3 regions of the uncultured Rossellomorea sp. genome follow, and region 1 is predicted to be linked to each of the others. Evidence: riboswitches for the same ligand, from Rfam matches in the RefSeq annotation. Region 1 holds a riboswitch; each other region holds the start of a gene.
What was found. A riboswitch is a leader RNA that binds a small molecule or an ion and turns the genes downstream of it on or off. The one in region 1 is predicted to bind cyclic di-GMP.

Region 1 (5,124 bases):
TCTTCTTTGTCTCTATTCAGATAGATCCTTCCAGCTTCTGTAATGGTGAACTGCGATTCCATTATAGGAAGAATATGTACCATACTGGGCATCAACAAGAGCAAGTTCAGCAAGCATGATTTGCTCTCCATCTTCATGAAATGTCAGGAAATCCCCTTCAGCAGATGGAGCTGTTTCCACTCCTACCTTCACCTTTTTCCCTGCAGCCTGGGCAAATTCCATCTCATTCCTGACAAGTTCAATGATTCCATTCTCCCCATTCGCCAGATCCCGGTATGCCATAACACCAACTTCATCCGTCCTCCCAATCACCCACTGAGCAAGGTTACCTTTTCCTAATTCATTGTTAAATGTTTTCCCATCAAACCAAAATGGAATATCCATCCCTAATGGAAGCTGAAGCGAATCAGATCGAATCACTGCTTCATTCACCATCTTCTGGTAATTTAACACCGTCTTGCCGTAGGCGGTTGACCATCCGGATAAAAGGTAAGTCTCCACATCCAAATGAACACCGGTAAATCTTTGATCCTCACTCGTTTCAAGCTGGTACTCCCCCAGCCAATCAAAAAAAGCAGTGAGGGCGGATTGTCCTTTTACGGTTGCCCATTTTGGAGCCCCGTCCAAGGCGTACACGTGTATATTTTCTAAAGTCGCCATTTGAATAAATTGTTGATAGTGTTCCTTCTCTACGTTCGGGTTCACTTGCAGATACACTTCATCTACTCCATGAACTTTAAAAAAACCGATGATTTCTTCTTTATGTCCGACGATGTCAACCGTATTCCAAAGCCACGTGCTTTTCCCTCTCACGTCCATACCAGCTGCCTTTTCATTTGATTGGTAAGAATTGATACTCAACAGGATCAGACAAATACTCATCTTCCATATTCTATTCATCTTTCATTCTCCTCTTCTTGAGCCTTGACTCTTGTGAGGAGCCTGGCAGCTTGGCGGCCATTCGAAAGACGGGCAGGCCGATAGCTTTTTCAGTCCTTGCTTTTCAACAAGTTTGCCTTTTTCAGTTTGTTTTATTCTTCCTCTTTAGTATAGTCCTTTTTCCTTTATTGAAAAGATGTAATTTTCAATCAATAATCATATCAAAAAAGCGCCAGTCACTTTCGGATTGGCGCTTTTTTATGTACTGCTCATGACACTATTTGCTTATAATTCTTCATCCTCGAAAAATTGCTGTAATTTCTCATCTTGTTCAGGATCTGCATTTTCAGACGCATACGGATTATCCTTGACTCCTGCTGTATCCATATTTGTTTTGATGGCGAGAAATGGTCCTTTCGGTTCCTCTGCGATGACACGGTCGTTTAACTGTTTGAAATCGGGCATGTCTTTATTTCCTTTTTTCACTTTATCTTCTTCCTTCAATCGTTTCACCACCATTCTTATAAGCGATTAGAATAATATCCTCTTCCGTTTGCTGGCGAAGTTCACTTTCCATGTTTCTCACTTTATTCAAGGTATCTTCAGACAGGTCCGCTACGGGAAATTCTTTCGTATTCATTCTTATCATCTCCTACCCATTTTCATTGGATTGTCCGATTTCCTTTTCTGCCATGAACCCGTTTCCTTCCTCTACTGCATGATGTTCCTCCACAGACTCTCCCGGAACATAGACTTGACTGGGATTTCGAACCTCATTATTCAAAGTGAATTCCGGGTTTAACGGCGTGTCCATTCGTAACTCTTCAGGTTTCTTATGATCTCTCATCTATTCCACCTCCAGTATTTAGTATGGCTACTGAATACATAATCATGCAAAACACGAAAAATCGACTGGCATCGGGCAGCAAAAAAAAGCGTTAAGCAATAACGGTGCTTAACGCCATGAAACTGATTCAAACCCACGTATAATCCCTTCCCCAGCTATCCCGGGCAAGATCTTTGATTTCATCGACAATTTCATTTTCCACAGCAAAGGCATCTCCCTGTTCATAAGGGTTGTAGTGGAAAGCGTATAGGCGGGAAACAAACTCGTGAAACGGAAGTGAGCATTCTCCTTCCAGTTCCCCGTTTTCCATGACGGAAGGTTCGATGCCCTGCCCCCAGTTCTGTGATCCATCATTATTCGGATTATAAAAATAGATCCGGTATTCGCCCTTGGGATCCTGGGTGATTCTCAAAATCGAAACGGCATGGAAGCCAAGGAGCTTTCCATGAACATTTGTGATGAAGATCCCGACTGGATTCGGATAGATCAATCCGTAGTCATCATTGTATTCCGGGTGGTGAGTGGCATAGAATAGGCGAACGAATCCCGGATAGTCAGAGATGAGGCCTGTTAGTGAATCAATGACTGTGCTAAACCCTTTTTGAACCCAATCTCCATAAAATTCCGGATTCACCCAGCGGTGTCCATCTTCCCCTCTAAGCGATACACGTCTCATCATCTCACTATAAATACGGTCAAGATGAGGAACGAGAACAAGTGACACAGGATCAAGCTCTTGATGAAGCTCAGGCGCCAGCCCTCCACTTAATTCTTTCGAATGGACCGGCGTTCCTTCAAACATTATATCGATATCTCCGTCCCTCGCTGCCCGTGGAATCAGTTCGAGTAAGTACCCAGGAGCATGCTGTGCCCAAAGGCTGATCCCCCGCGCTGTTTGACAAGTCGGGTTTAAGCCTTGGCCAATCCCGATCGGTTGACCGAGGACATTGATGACACCGGCCAGAAGGACAGAATTTGCTGTAATTCCGTCTCCAGCTTTACACGAATTAAGGAGCGTCTTCCGTACTTCCGGTCGAATATCAAGCTCTATCAGCCTTTTCAATCCCGGTGATACAGGAGAGGAAGATAATACACCCCGCTCAAGCATAAGGGCGAGTCCATAAACCGATTGCTTTGTGGCTGGATAGATCGCCACTTTAATCAGCTGGAATACGAGCTCCGCATGTTCGTCTAGGTTTGCTTTTCCTTTGTCGTTTAACTGAAGGGCAGCCGGAACAAGCTCTTGAACCTTTCTGCTCAGGAACCTTAGTAGTATCGCATGCTGGGGAGCGACAAGCCCCGTTTCACGCATGGACTGCGCAAAGGCAACAGCTTCCTTCTCCAGTTCTTCCTTAGACAGACTCATAAGCTTCTTACGGTATTCACCCGGCTGGACAATGCTTTTGCTTATGAGGGACGGACCTTCAATAGCAGACACATACTTTTCTAAAACAAGTCGTTCCGCTACACTTAAGTCTGAATGGAGCATCTTTTTCGCTGTTTCAATCATTGACACTGTCCGCTTCACCATAATCGGACGCTGTGCGGTCAAACGTTCGATTTCTTTAATCAGTGTAGTTGTAAGTGCTTGATAGGAAAGCTTATCAGATAGAAATCGAAATAATTCCGTTGCCCTTTCACTCTGCTCTCCACCTTCAATCCGTGCTGCTTCCGTTGCTTCAGGAAAAAGCAGGTTCAGATTCAGAACCATTACTTCATTGAGGAAATCCTCTGCCATTTCAGTCGAAACATCGGGATGTTCATATTGACCCTCTGCGATGGATAGCATTCTTAACTCACTAAGAATTTCAATGATCGAAGGAAGCCCCTTTGCTTGTAGTGACCCGGCCACAAGAGGTGGTTGAAGCTTGGACGCCTTTTCCCAGGGGCCGTCCTGGAAGACCCCGGCCTTTTCAAAGCGGCTTGCGCTTCGATATAGAATCTCCAATCCTTCATCCGTATCCAACAATCTTTGCGCTTCCTGATACACGTCAGTTTGATACATTGATTTCGCAAATGAAGCTGCGCTCTCCAGTTCATTAAGCGCTTGCAGAAAACGATCTTCCAGCTTAGACGTTAATTCAAATGCCATTTCAAAACTCCTTTATCAATCAAAATACCAGTGGATGAGAGAATTAAATATAGAAGTTAAACTGTTCGTATTCCTTTAATAGATCCCTCATGATTTCACTGTCTTCCCCGTAGAAGAAGATCGTTCCGTAATGATTACCGAAGCCGATTCGCTGAGCTACCTTCCCTTGGGCAGGACTGAACATATCATGTTTTTCAAAATAGGCATGGTTCTCCAGTTCATCGGGTACCTCCAGCTTCTCCACATAATTAACATGAGGATGGACCATTAAACAACCTGCATGGGCTTTTGCTTTTTCACCTGTAGAAGGGAAAAACTCTCTAAGCTCTTCTTCTGTTGTATTGGGGTCACTGCAAAGGATTTGAGCTTGATATGCATTAAATCCATAAGCACGTTCAATCAAATCAAAGATATGTCCGCCGGGGACTCTGGCTGCGACTTCGCCGAAATGAAGAGTACCATCTGATGTAATGAAATATTCGGGATGAATAACACCGTATTCAATCTCAAACGCATCAATGAGCTGTTGAATCGCCTCACGGATGATCGGACGCTTTTCCTCAAGGCTTGGAGATGCCGGTACGAAATTAGAGTAGCCTAATCGCACATACTCCGTTATATTTAAAAATTGGATCTTTCCATTATGAATAAAAGCTTCACACGAGAATTCCTGTCCGTCTAAATGACTTTCCATCAGAAGCGGAAACTCCGACTCGGTGAGAGCATCGATATCTTCCGGATTCTCAATGGCACGGTGTCCGACAGACCCTGCTTTATCAAGAGGTTTTACGTGAATGGGGTCGTTCTTATCTCCTTCGACTTTCAGAAGGGCTTCATTCACACGTTTCAAGAACCTTCTTACATCTTCCTTATCCCTTGCTTCTTCGAATACACCTACTTTGATTCCGGCAATTTGCGCTTTACGCTTCATCATCCCTTTATCTCTTAATAGAAGAGAACGGTTGAAGACGCGTGGTTCGTTACGGAAACGTGAGTTTAATGCCCCGGACCACTCCACACACTCTTCATACAAAGGAACAGCCACTTCCGCACCCATTGCTTTCAGCTGTTTATAAAGATGATCTGAACCTTCATTTAACCGATCGAAGTCCCAACCGATAAAGGCAATATCATGTTTTTCTGCATATGCCTCAAAATCAGGGGGGCCAACAACCACGAAAGGCCTGTTAAGCTTCGTACACGCTTCGATTGCCGGCAGACTCCAACCGATCAATGCCGTTAGATAGGGTTTGGTTTTTTCCTTTCGATCCACGTTCTGTTCTGCTTGCTGTAATTCAAGTTGATC
Region 2 (5,124 bases), on a different contig from region 1:
ATCCGCAGTGATCAGTGGGTTACGGAATTGTCTAATCAGGATCTGGAGTCATTGTTGGTGTTGGAATAGTTGTAGGTGACCTCTTTCCTTTTGTGGGAAAGGGGTTTTTTGGTAGGTGTGGCATGTGAAATTGAGTGAGCTGGCGTTTTAATAGTAGCTAATGGAGTTATTTTAAAAGGGTTTTGACAAATTAGGGTTTGGTGTGATGTTTTTTTGGTCTTTTTTACAAATATAATTGTAAAAAATGCGTTTTTTGTATACAGATTCGTTTTGTTGTGCCGCTTCCGAGCAAACTTGTGCCGCTTTTGGACTTTGCTGTGCCACTTTCCACAAAACACGTGCCAAAATGTGAACAACTAGAATCATTATCGTCCACCACAAGCGAAGGTCTAATACAATCGCTCTTTACTAAAGAAAAAAACGCCGGCTCCCAATAGGAAACCGACTCAATATGAAGACATTAAGGGGAACGACTACTTTCTTACTCACTGCTACACATGTATATTTCTAATGAGGTAGGTTTGAGGTATGTTGCGATGACCATTGGCATTTGAGACAGCTGCTTATTAGGTTGGTTGGATTATTCGTATGGAAAGAATTCTCGATGAGGGTGTTTTACTTATGATGAGGTTTTCAAAACTGGATTCGGGTACTCGTATCCTTGTTCAAGGGCAGTCACCCGTTGAGATAGATAGAAATTTTCGACGTTCGCTCTTGCTACTTTTTTGATAAGGTCTTCTGTTAACTTTTCCATTCTATCGATTCTTTGTTCAAGATCTTGCGGTGTGGCCACAACTCCATCTCCCTTAAAAAAAATATTAGAACGGTAATTCGATTGGCTCTTTCTTGCTTGGCTCTGAAGCATTTACAGGCTCTCGCTTACTGTCCATAAATCTGACATTTTCAGCGACGACTTCCGTTACATACGTACGCTTTCCCTGATCATTCTCATAATGACGGGTCTGTATGCGACCGGTCACTCCAACGACAGATCCCTTTCGGCAGTATTTCTCCATATTGTCTGCAGCCCGGTTCCAAACGGTACAAAGCACAAAGTCTGTATCAATTTGACCTTTTTGATTCTTGTAGTTACGATTCACAGCTATTGTAGCGTTAAGTATCGATTTTCCTTCCAATGTCTTTCTTGCTTCAGGATCTTTGGTCAGCCTTCCAACGATGGTCACTTGGTTGATCAATAGGATTCTTTCCTCCTTTCTCTTAAGGTGTTTTCATCTTACAACCATCCCTCTAATCTTGTAAAATCGTGAATTTCCGAAATTCGAGGCGAAAATGGTTTGAATTTCCGAAATTCCCCTAGGGAGATTTTCTGTTTTTTACTCAAAAGCGGGGTCAAAATCACAAAATTGCATCTTTCGTTCTTTTTTTCATTGAGGAATTTATTAGGGAAACAATTCCTACTATGATATAATTTTATAAAACCTTTAAATGGGAGATGTTCGTTCATGAAAACCTTTAAAGTTATTTCACTTCAAGTAGTGGAAAACGATGAACTGCGTGACTTTGAAATTGTGGACGGTCTGATTATAAATAAAGAAGATGGACAGAGTACGTGGCTCGTCGAAACATATTTGTCGAATGAATATATTGAATTCTTTCAAGAGGCTCAACAAAGGAAGGAAGATTTGGAAATCCAAGTCGTCATTTCTCATAAAGCCAATGACCCGGCTGCTTTCATGACATCCATCCGTTGTATTAAAGAGATGGATGACCATATTAGCATTATGTTTGAGGGGAAATTGAAGAAACAGCGCAACGAATATGCTGAATTACTGTTAGACGACTTAGTTCAAAAAGGATACTCAGGAGAAGAACTTATTCGCGAATTCCGTGAGAAAATGGTATCGAAACCGCGTATTCCGGCCACTGCTAAACCTAGTGTTTAATTATACGAAATTATGTAATATCCATGTGAATTTATATGATATAATGAAATTAATTTTGTGACTTCAGTTATGAAGTTCTTAGGTAGGTGTCCCTTGTGATCGGAGAAAGAGTAAAGAAATACCGACAAGAAAAAAGAATGTCCATGACAGAGCTTGCTGAAAAAGCCGGTGTCGCTAAGTCATATTTAAGCTCAATAGAACGCAACCTTCAACAAAATCCATCTATCCAATTTCTTGAAAAAGTGTCAGCTGCTTTAGGAATTCCGATGGATGCTCTATTACATGATCAATCAGAAAATCAGAATATCGACCATGAGTGGCTCAAAATTGCGGAAGAAGCTATGGATTCCGGTATTACAAAAGAGCAGTTCCGTGAGTTCATTGAATTTAACAAATGGAAATTAGGTAATAAATAAAGTCTTGCGATCGGCTCGCAAGACTTTATTTATATTAAATCACTTTGTACTCGGCTTTCATTTCCTGGGATTGATTATGAAGAAATTCTCTGATTTCTTTTTTAGAAATTCCGGCGTCCAGTGCTTGTTTGATAAGTTCCATCCATTCAAGATCAAGTTCACGATTTGTCAATATAAATACCCTCCCAAAATACATGTATGTATTCCAGGCAATCCAGCCATCATAGTTCTCAAATAACCACACCTTCTACATTCATATATTCAACATGTTTGTGAAGATATGCCTACTCTATAACCTTAGATCTGTGACTTTGCGTCCTCATCTTTCAATAAGTTTGCCTTTATCTGACTCTTCCCTTCGAACTACTTCGATTATACTAATAAAAGTTCCTTTCATTTGTTGTTTTTTGTCAATTCCGTCAATTTAATTTACACTTTTTTCCTACACTTTAACCCATATTCTGACAATATCAAAATATTAAGCATCTTTTTATTAGAATATCTTGTTAGTATTTGTCGTAAAACTACGAATACATGCTATTTTTATAGCTTTCCAGCTTTTTTCTTAAAGGGAGGACTTTTTCATTAATACTTTGGTAATTACTAGGATTATAGAACGCATGGTTAGATAAGTCAAATCCGCATGTGGGGCAGATCCATTCGCCCGATTCAGTACTACTGTAGGATGGTCTGGTGCAGCGGTTGCAGGTTTTTTTGTACATAACATCACCTCTTATTAATATGTCTCTTTCTTTTTTCGTATAAATCTATTTAGAAATATTAAAAGTAACCCTGCAGTAATAAAGGAAATCCCTAAAAATAGTAATTTATACATATCGGTCGCAGTATTTGGTAAATTCAATCCCTGTGATGGTAGTGGTTTTGAAGGAAATGTGCTTTTATCTGATTCTGACCTATCAATAATTGGTGTGGTAGAATCAGTATCTTCTGAAGGCTGTGGGGCTAAATTGGATTCTGCCGATATAATGATCTCAAATAGTGCTGAAGTATTTTGATACTCGTTCCCCAGTTCATAGGGAATCATAATTGAAAACATTAAATCTTTCCTTTCACCTTTTTTCAATAATTTCGGTGAAAATCCGTTGAAATTTTTTAGTTTATCATCAAATAGTAAATTTGATGAACTATCCGTATAAACCATTAAATCTAATTCATTAAAAAGCTTCTTATCAGGTTGCTTACTGTTTACTTGAAAAGTATAGCTTATGTCTTCAGTTCCTCCATTTTTAATCGTTAACGTTTTTTCCGTCCAATCCCCAGGTTTCATATTATCTATTTTAAAAAGAAATACTTCATCAGGGATAACTATCAGATCTATTTGGTTCGCTGTAGCCTTTTGTATATTCACTAATCCTGAATAAATGAAAACTACAGTAAATAAAATGATTAGTTTTTTTGAATTCATATTTTCATCCCCTATAATATATGAATATATACTTAATTAATGTTGATTGTTACTGTTTTGTTCTTTTTAAAGAACTTATTAATTCATTATAAGATTCTAATTCTTAATTTGAAATCCTCAAATACATCCAATACACAACTCTAATGAGCAATTATCGGTCATTCTCTCAAAATTGCTTTGTTTTATTAACTTTTTTGTATTTTATAAAATACATTTTGTTCTATATAATGAATTAAACTGTTATAAAGGGAGTAATATTCATGGTAGGTGAGCGGATTAAGAATCTGCGTGAGCAGAAAGGTTTAACAATTAATGAATTAGCATTACATTCTAATGTTTCTAAGTCTTACATTAGCTCCATAGAAAGGGGGCTGCAGAAAAACCCCTCTATTAAGGTATTAAAAAAAATTGCACTTACTTTGGATACTTCTTTAGAAAATATAACCTCTGCGCATAATAAAGTAATTATTCTTGGTGAAGAGTGGATTGAACCTCTTGAACATGCTATTGAGCACGGTTTAACCAAGGAAGAATTTCATGACTTCCTTTCTTTTGTACAATATAAAAGGAGTAAGCATAACAATGAATAGACTACTATTAGTTACTGGATCCATTCTTCTATTAATAGGAATAGGTTGTTCCGTTCTCGCTATTTCGGAAATGAATAAGCAGGAAGAGGCTCAGATGGATTCTTTAAAAGAGGCGAAGAGTTTGGTTCTAAAAGATTCTGAGGAGAATTCCGGAAGTCTAGAATCAGTCAAAATGGAATATCACTTTGAAACCGGTGATGTGATAGGGCTTTTAAATATCCCAAAATTAGGGCGTGAAGTTCCAATCATCTCAGGTACCCATGAAGAGGACTTAGAAAGAGGAGTTGGTCACGTCTCAACAACTAAACTTCCTGGGCAACAAGACCGAATTTTTCTTGCTGGTCACCGGGATACCGTGTTCAAACAAATGGGGGAGCTAAGAAAAGGGGATACCTTATCTATTCAGTTGAAGACTGGTGTATATGAATATGAGATATATGAAACGTTCATTGTGGATGAGACTGATCTTTCCGTCCTTGAGCCAACCTCTCCAGAAGAAATCCTCACCCTTTCCACATGCTATCCATTCGAATACCTTTCAAGTACAGAAGAGCGTTACATCATCAATGCCCGAAAAGTAAATTAAAGCGCAGAAAGCTAATAGCCTCTGCGCCCCACTACTACTCGTCCTTATTATCCTGATCTTGCATATCTAGATCATCTTCTACAGCGTCTTCTTCAGGCGAGTTTTCATCCTTCGCTGCATCTTTGTCCCCTGGCTCGTTCTTATCTTGGGACTCATCCATTTCGTTATTGCCCATATCGTCATTCTCATTCATGCCGTCATC
Region 3 (5,124 bases), on a different contig from region 1:
TTTTACCCATCATGTCTTCGTTCATGGGGCCGACGATTTTGTGTTGGATGATGCCTTTGGTGTCGATCATGTAGGTGGTCGGGATGGTAAATACACGGTATTCGTCACCGACCGCCCCCTCTTTATCCATTGGGACAGGGAAGGTCAGTTCATAACCGTCGACAAATTGATGGACGGCCTTTTCCCCATCGTCCATGGAGGTCAGGTTGACGGCAAGGATTTCAACGTTTTCTTTCTCTGCATTGTTTTCGTAATAACTTTGCATATGGGGCATTTCAGCTTTACATGGTGGACACCAGGTAGCCCAAAAGTTCAGGATCACTTTCTTACCTTGATAATCTGAAAGCTTTACGGCTTCACCATCTAAGGTGGTTAATTTAAAATCCGGAGCGCGGTCCCCTTTTGCGAGCCCCTGCTGTGCATTAGAAAGATCCATGGATTCATTGGCTAATTGGGCAGCCTCTTCCCTGGCCTTCTTTTCCTGTTGATCCTGAAAAAAGTTCACTAAGAAAATGCCGATAAGAAGCGCAACGATGGCCAAAGCAAAATTTCGTTTATTCATTGTGTTTCCTCCTTATGTTTAAGAGAAAGATGAGATAGGTCATCATGATCAGATATGTCCAGGTGGTGACGGTAAATTCAAAGCCGCCGATGAAGGCACTTAGAAATAACTGGACTAAAGTAAACATGACTAATAACTGTCCTGCCCAGATATCACCACCGGAATCACTGGCTTTTTTAATAAAAAAGACAGTGATCAATAGATTGAGCAGTACTTGAATACCAGCTAGAAGATAGTGGTGATGAAGCATATGAAGGACAGCTTCAAAGACAAGAACTGTGACCATCCATGAAATGATGATAGTAGACGGATGATCCACTTTTTTAACAAATATGTAAGTAAGCGCCGCTATCAGTCCCAACCAGTACCCAACGACTCCTCCGTGAAAGTAGAGGATGGTAATGGGATGCTTCATAACCGTTTGAAAGTCAACCACAATCACACTCAGTTTCCAGACGAGTAAAAAGGTAAAAATACCATTGGAATACCAGTCGCTTGCCTTTCTATCCCAGAAGAAGAGGAACAGGAAAGTGAGTATGACCGAAGAGATAATGGCTCCCCACGAAGCCGGGAATGTGAAGGAGCCTATGGTGTACCACTGTTCAATCATAGCCATTCAACTCCCTCCAGTCACGTTCTGGTTTATCTATTATTCTTTTTTAACGACAATGTAATAAACCGATGGATGCAAGTGACCTATTGTTGTGTGGAACCCGGATGATTTGAGCTGTCGATCGAGTTCCCCGGAAGAAATGCGATGATCTAAAGGCGGTCCCATTTCTGATTCTACCTTTTCCCAATCCAGGATCAGCCAAATGCCATCTTCCTTCAGCATATCGTGTAAATCCTGAAATACTTTGATCAGATCGGGAACTTCATGCAAGACAAAGGCAGATACAATTTTATCCAAAGTGCCTTTATTGAAACTGAGGTATTCAAGGGACGATTTCACATAAACGATATTGTCTACATTTTCTTCATTTGCACGGTGTTTCAAGTATTCCAGCATTTCCTGCTGCAGATCTACTGCCTGGACATTCGATTCAACCGTTTTCGCAATGGGAAGGGTCAGGTAGCCATTCCCACAGCCCAAGTCGGCGACGATATCGTCTTCATTGAGTTTGAGAAGTTCGAGAACTTTTTCCACCGGTACGAGCTCTTGACGTCTTGGATCCAGGAGCTTTGAAGCTCTATGGTGTTCAAATAAATCTCCGGCCATTGGGAATTCCTCCATTCGTTAAATATACCCTTATATGTATTAGTATCTTAAATCTTTTATATACAAGCAAGTTATTTACTCATAGTGTATCCTATAGGAGAATTATTACAGATAGCATGGAGTAATGTGTGTCGAAATTTTGAATTATAAAAGGATTCCCCATGAAGGAGAATCCTTTATTTCTGCTTTTGTAGTATAGGGGTTTCCTCTATGTTTTTTGCAGTGATTGATCAGTGGACAGTATAGAAAGAAAAACACCGGTTCCCTGCTATTTCCTACTAAGTATTGCTTTTATAACGAAATGATTACGATTTAAACTCTAAACTTCTACTTATTATTTAGTATATGCATGATTCATGGAAAAGAAGAAGTATCTTGAATTTATTGCTTCTGTTCCTTTCATCGATCGAATGGTGTCTGTATAATCAATCCACGTTACATTTTGCAGCTTTTGATCTAATTTCGCATTAATCTCTTGTTCGATTTCCCTCATCCGCCTCATCAGCTCTCCAAAGCTCATTTTAAAATGAGTGGCTGCCTGTTGATGAGGAGAGTGTTTCACAAGTAAGGCCATAAATTCCTCAGACGTCTCGGATCGGCTCGCCAATTCATCTTCAAGACCGACCACATATTGATAGATGTCCCTTTTCTTATTTGGCAGGCCTTTAACAATATCCCGTGCGACAATTTCCATTAAATGTTCGTTCATCGTATTCACCTCGGCATAAGTTTATACCTTAACCTATTCTTTGTAGTGGTACGACATGCACTAGTTCATGTTGTATTTTTTCAAGAAGCGTTCTGCACGGCCTCCGCGATCAGAGAACTTCTGTCTTCCTGTATAAAATGGATGCGTGTCCGAACTTACTTCTACTTTTAATAAAGGATACGTGTTCCCGTCTTCCCACTCAATCGTTTCATTGGATGTTTTCGTAGATCCAGTTAAAAAGGAAAAACCGCTGTTCGTGTCCATAAATACCACTTGTTGATACTCTGGATGAATGTCTTTTTTCATTCTTAATTCCCCACCTTGAAGATTAATGTATTACCAACTTGATTTTTTGACGCCGGGTATTTGCCCTTTATGAGCAAACTCTCTGAAAGCGATACGGGACATCTTAAATTTACGGAGATAGCCTCTTGGTCTCCCTGTAACTTCACAGCGACTGTTTAATCGCGTCGGCGAGGAATCCCTCGGCAGCTTCCTTAACGCTTCATAATCACCCTTCTCCTTTAAATCCCTGCGCAAATCTGCATACTTCTGAACAAGCTCCTGACGCTTCTTCTCTTTTACTACCTTTGATTTCTTGGCCAAAATGATTCACTCCTTCTTTAATCGTAATCATTACGTTTTATAACGGAATAATGTCATTAAAACATACTCTCTATCTTTTTGCAATGATATTTACCTGCTATCTTTTGGAGTGAACTTTCCAGAACCGATCTAAAATGAAATCTATTAAAAATAGTTAAAACCGAATACCATTCAACCCGGCATTCGGTTTTATATGTCCTATGCTGCTTTTAAACCTTCTAAAATAAGTATAAAGTATTTAACTGTATCTCCGCTACGGCGATTGATGACTTCAATGTCCATTAGGATTTTCTTAACCTCTTCAGCACCTATACGTTCGATAATTATCTCTGTGATTTCTTCAGCTGTATATTCACCTACATCAGTAGACCTCAAAGCAGTCCTATTCCTTCTACAAAAACTTCTTAATTGCCTTTTTAATTCAGTCAATTCCAACATCATCATCCTTACTACAGATTCAAATCCTACCAAACACGTCGTATAGATAAAAAAGCCCACCAAAAAGGCAGGCTAAATGATACTAATAAACGTTCGGAATAGTATTCATTGTAATCCATTGTTTTCGGTAACCCGGCCATCGTTATTCTCATCTGAGAATGGTAGACCCGAGGCTTTGCGTCCTAATCTTTCAATTAGTTTGCCCTTATCAAATTGTAGGAACTACAGTTGTCATTATACTAAAAAACGTAATGTATGAGAAGATTCTTAATGGAATTAGTGAATATTCTCTAGACTTTCATATAACTAGAAAACCCGTCGTAAAAAAACCCCGCTTCTATTGAAGCAGGGTTTTAAGATTAAAAGTTAATATATTGACGTGGGTTTACAGCATTTGATTTCGATGCATTCCATGAACCTGCATGAAGTTCAAAGTGTAAATGCTGCCCGAAAGAGTATCCTGTGTTACCCATGTAACCGATTCTGTCACCCTTGTTAACTGCTTGTCCAGTGCTTACAGATGAAGAAGCCATGTGGGCATAAACAGTTGTGAACGTTTGACCGTTGATTGAGTGAGTGATGTATACTACATTTCCATAGCTTGAGCTATAGTGACTCTTGATGACATATCCATCAGCAGCTGCAGAGATTGGAACACTGCCGCGCGCTGCGATATCTGTACCATAGTGAAAACGCTTTTTACCGTTCAACACGTCCCAGCCAAAGTTTGTTGTAATCGTTCCGGAAGCTGGAGATGTCCAGGCACCGGCACTTACTGGTGCACTTGGAGCTGTTTCAGCAGGAGCTGAAGAAGAACCACCGCTGCTGCTTGTTGTTGCTTGTTGTTGAGCTGCTGCACGTTTAGCCGCTTCTGCTTCCGCTTGACGCTTGCGCTCGATCTCACGCTGACGTGCAAGTTCTGCTAAGCGTGCTTGTTCAGCCTGGATTTCACCTTCAAGCTGGTGTTCCATTTTAGAAAGCTCATCCGATTCTTTTTGAAGATCTTTTTTCTCTACTTCAAGAGAAGCCTGTTGTGCTTCAAGCTGCTTGAATAACTCAGCTTTTTGAGCTTTTTGACTATCAAGATCTTGTTTAAGAGATTCAAGACTTGCTTTAGTAGATTCTAATTCTGCAAGCTTTGCTTCTACTTCTTCTTGTTTCTTTTCTAATTCAGCCTGATCACGTTTTTGTTCGTCCATGATCTTTTTATCGGCACTTACGATTGTATTTACTGCTGTTACACGGTTGATGAAGTCACCGAAGCTGTCCGCGCCAAGTAGTACATCAAGATAATTTGCAGAGCCGCCTTTTTCCTGGATCGCACGTGCACGTTCTTTTAATAGTTCGTTTCGTTCTTCAATCTTTTTCTTTAGAACCTCAATTTCTTCTTTAAGTTTATTGATTTCTGCAGTTGTTTCATCAATCTCTTTTGTTTTTTCAGCTATCTTATTTTCAGTATCTTTTAATTTTGTACTGATTTCAGCAATTTGTGTCTGGATCTCTTGTTGTTTATTGATGTTTTGGTTAATTTCTGACTTTTTCTCATCAATCTTTCCGTTAATTTCTTCTTTTTTAGAAGAAATGTCATCT

Region 2: it holds a riboswitch for cyclic di-GMP, as region 1 does, so the genes downstream of both, Q1B03_RS17080 (anti-repressor SinI family protein) here and Q1B03_RS12170 (amidase) in region 1, are expected to answer to the same signal.
Region 3: it holds a riboswitch for cyclic di-GMP, as region 1 does, so the genes downstream of both, Q1B03_RS15340 (hypothetical protein) here and Q1B03_RS12170 (amidase) in region 1, are expected to answer to the same signal.

What each region holds. Positions count from the first base shown of each region.
Region 1 is NZ_CANKZT010000003.1:184,860-189,983, reverse strand. It holds gene Q1B03_RS12170 (amidase) at 13-900, opposite strand; cyclic di-GMP riboswitch class I at 942-1,027, opposite strand; gene Q1B03_RS12165 (hypothetical protein) at 1,165-1,383, opposite strand; gene Q1B03_RS12160 (hypothetical protein) at 1,367-1,519, opposite strand; gene Q1B03_RS12155 (hypothetical protein) at 1,532-1,726, opposite strand; gene Q1B03_RS12150 (hypothetical protein) at 1,854-3,818, opposite strand; gene Q1B03_RS12145 (acetyl-CoA carboxylase biotin carboxylase subunit family protein) at 3,862-5,124, opposite strand, start outside.
Region 2 is NZ_CANKZT010000005.1:24,752-29,875, reverse strand. It holds gene Q1B03_RS17110 (DEAD/DEAH box helicase) at 1-69, shown strand, start outside; gene Q1B03_RS17105 (hypothetical protein) at 172-366, opposite strand; gene Q1B03_RS17100 (hypothetical protein) at 620-793, opposite strand; gene ssb (single-stranded DNA-binding protein) at 819-1,196, opposite strand; gene Q1B03_RS17090 (YwpF-like family protein) at 1,464-1,904, shown strand; gene Q1B03_RS17085 (helix-turn-helix domain-containing protein) at 2,000-2,320, shown strand; gene Q1B03_RS17080 (anti-repressor SinI family protein) at 2,355-2,492, opposite strand; cyclic di-GMP riboswitch class I at 2,526-2,670, opposite strand; gene Q1B03_RS17075 (TasA family protein) at 3,057-3,746, opposite strand; gene Q1B03_RS17070 (XRE family transcriptional regulator) at 4,007-4,336, shown strand; gene Q1B03_RS17065 (class D sortase) at 4,329-4,922, shown strand; gene Q1B03_RS17060 (hypothetical protein) at 4,957-5,124, opposite strand, start outside.
Region 3 is NZ_CANKZT010000004.1:167,273-172,396, reverse strand. It holds gene Q1B03_RS15370 (redoxin domain-containing protein) at 1-562, opposite strand, end outside; gene Q1B03_RS15365 (hypothetical protein) at 555-1,178, opposite strand; gene Q1B03_RS15360 (class I SAM-dependent methyltransferase) at 1,212-1,781, opposite strand; gene Q1B03_RS15355 (hypothetical protein) at 2,116-2,490, opposite strand; gene Q1B03_RS15350 (type B 50S ribosomal protein L31) at 2,551-2,796, opposite strand; gene rpsN (30S ribosomal protein S14) at 2,827-3,096, opposite strand; gene Q1B03_RS15340 (hypothetical protein) at 3,295-3,531, opposite strand; cyclic di-GMP riboswitch class I at 3,658-3,748, opposite strand; gene Q1B03_RS15335 (murein hydrolase activator EnvC) at 3,894-5,124, opposite strand, start outside.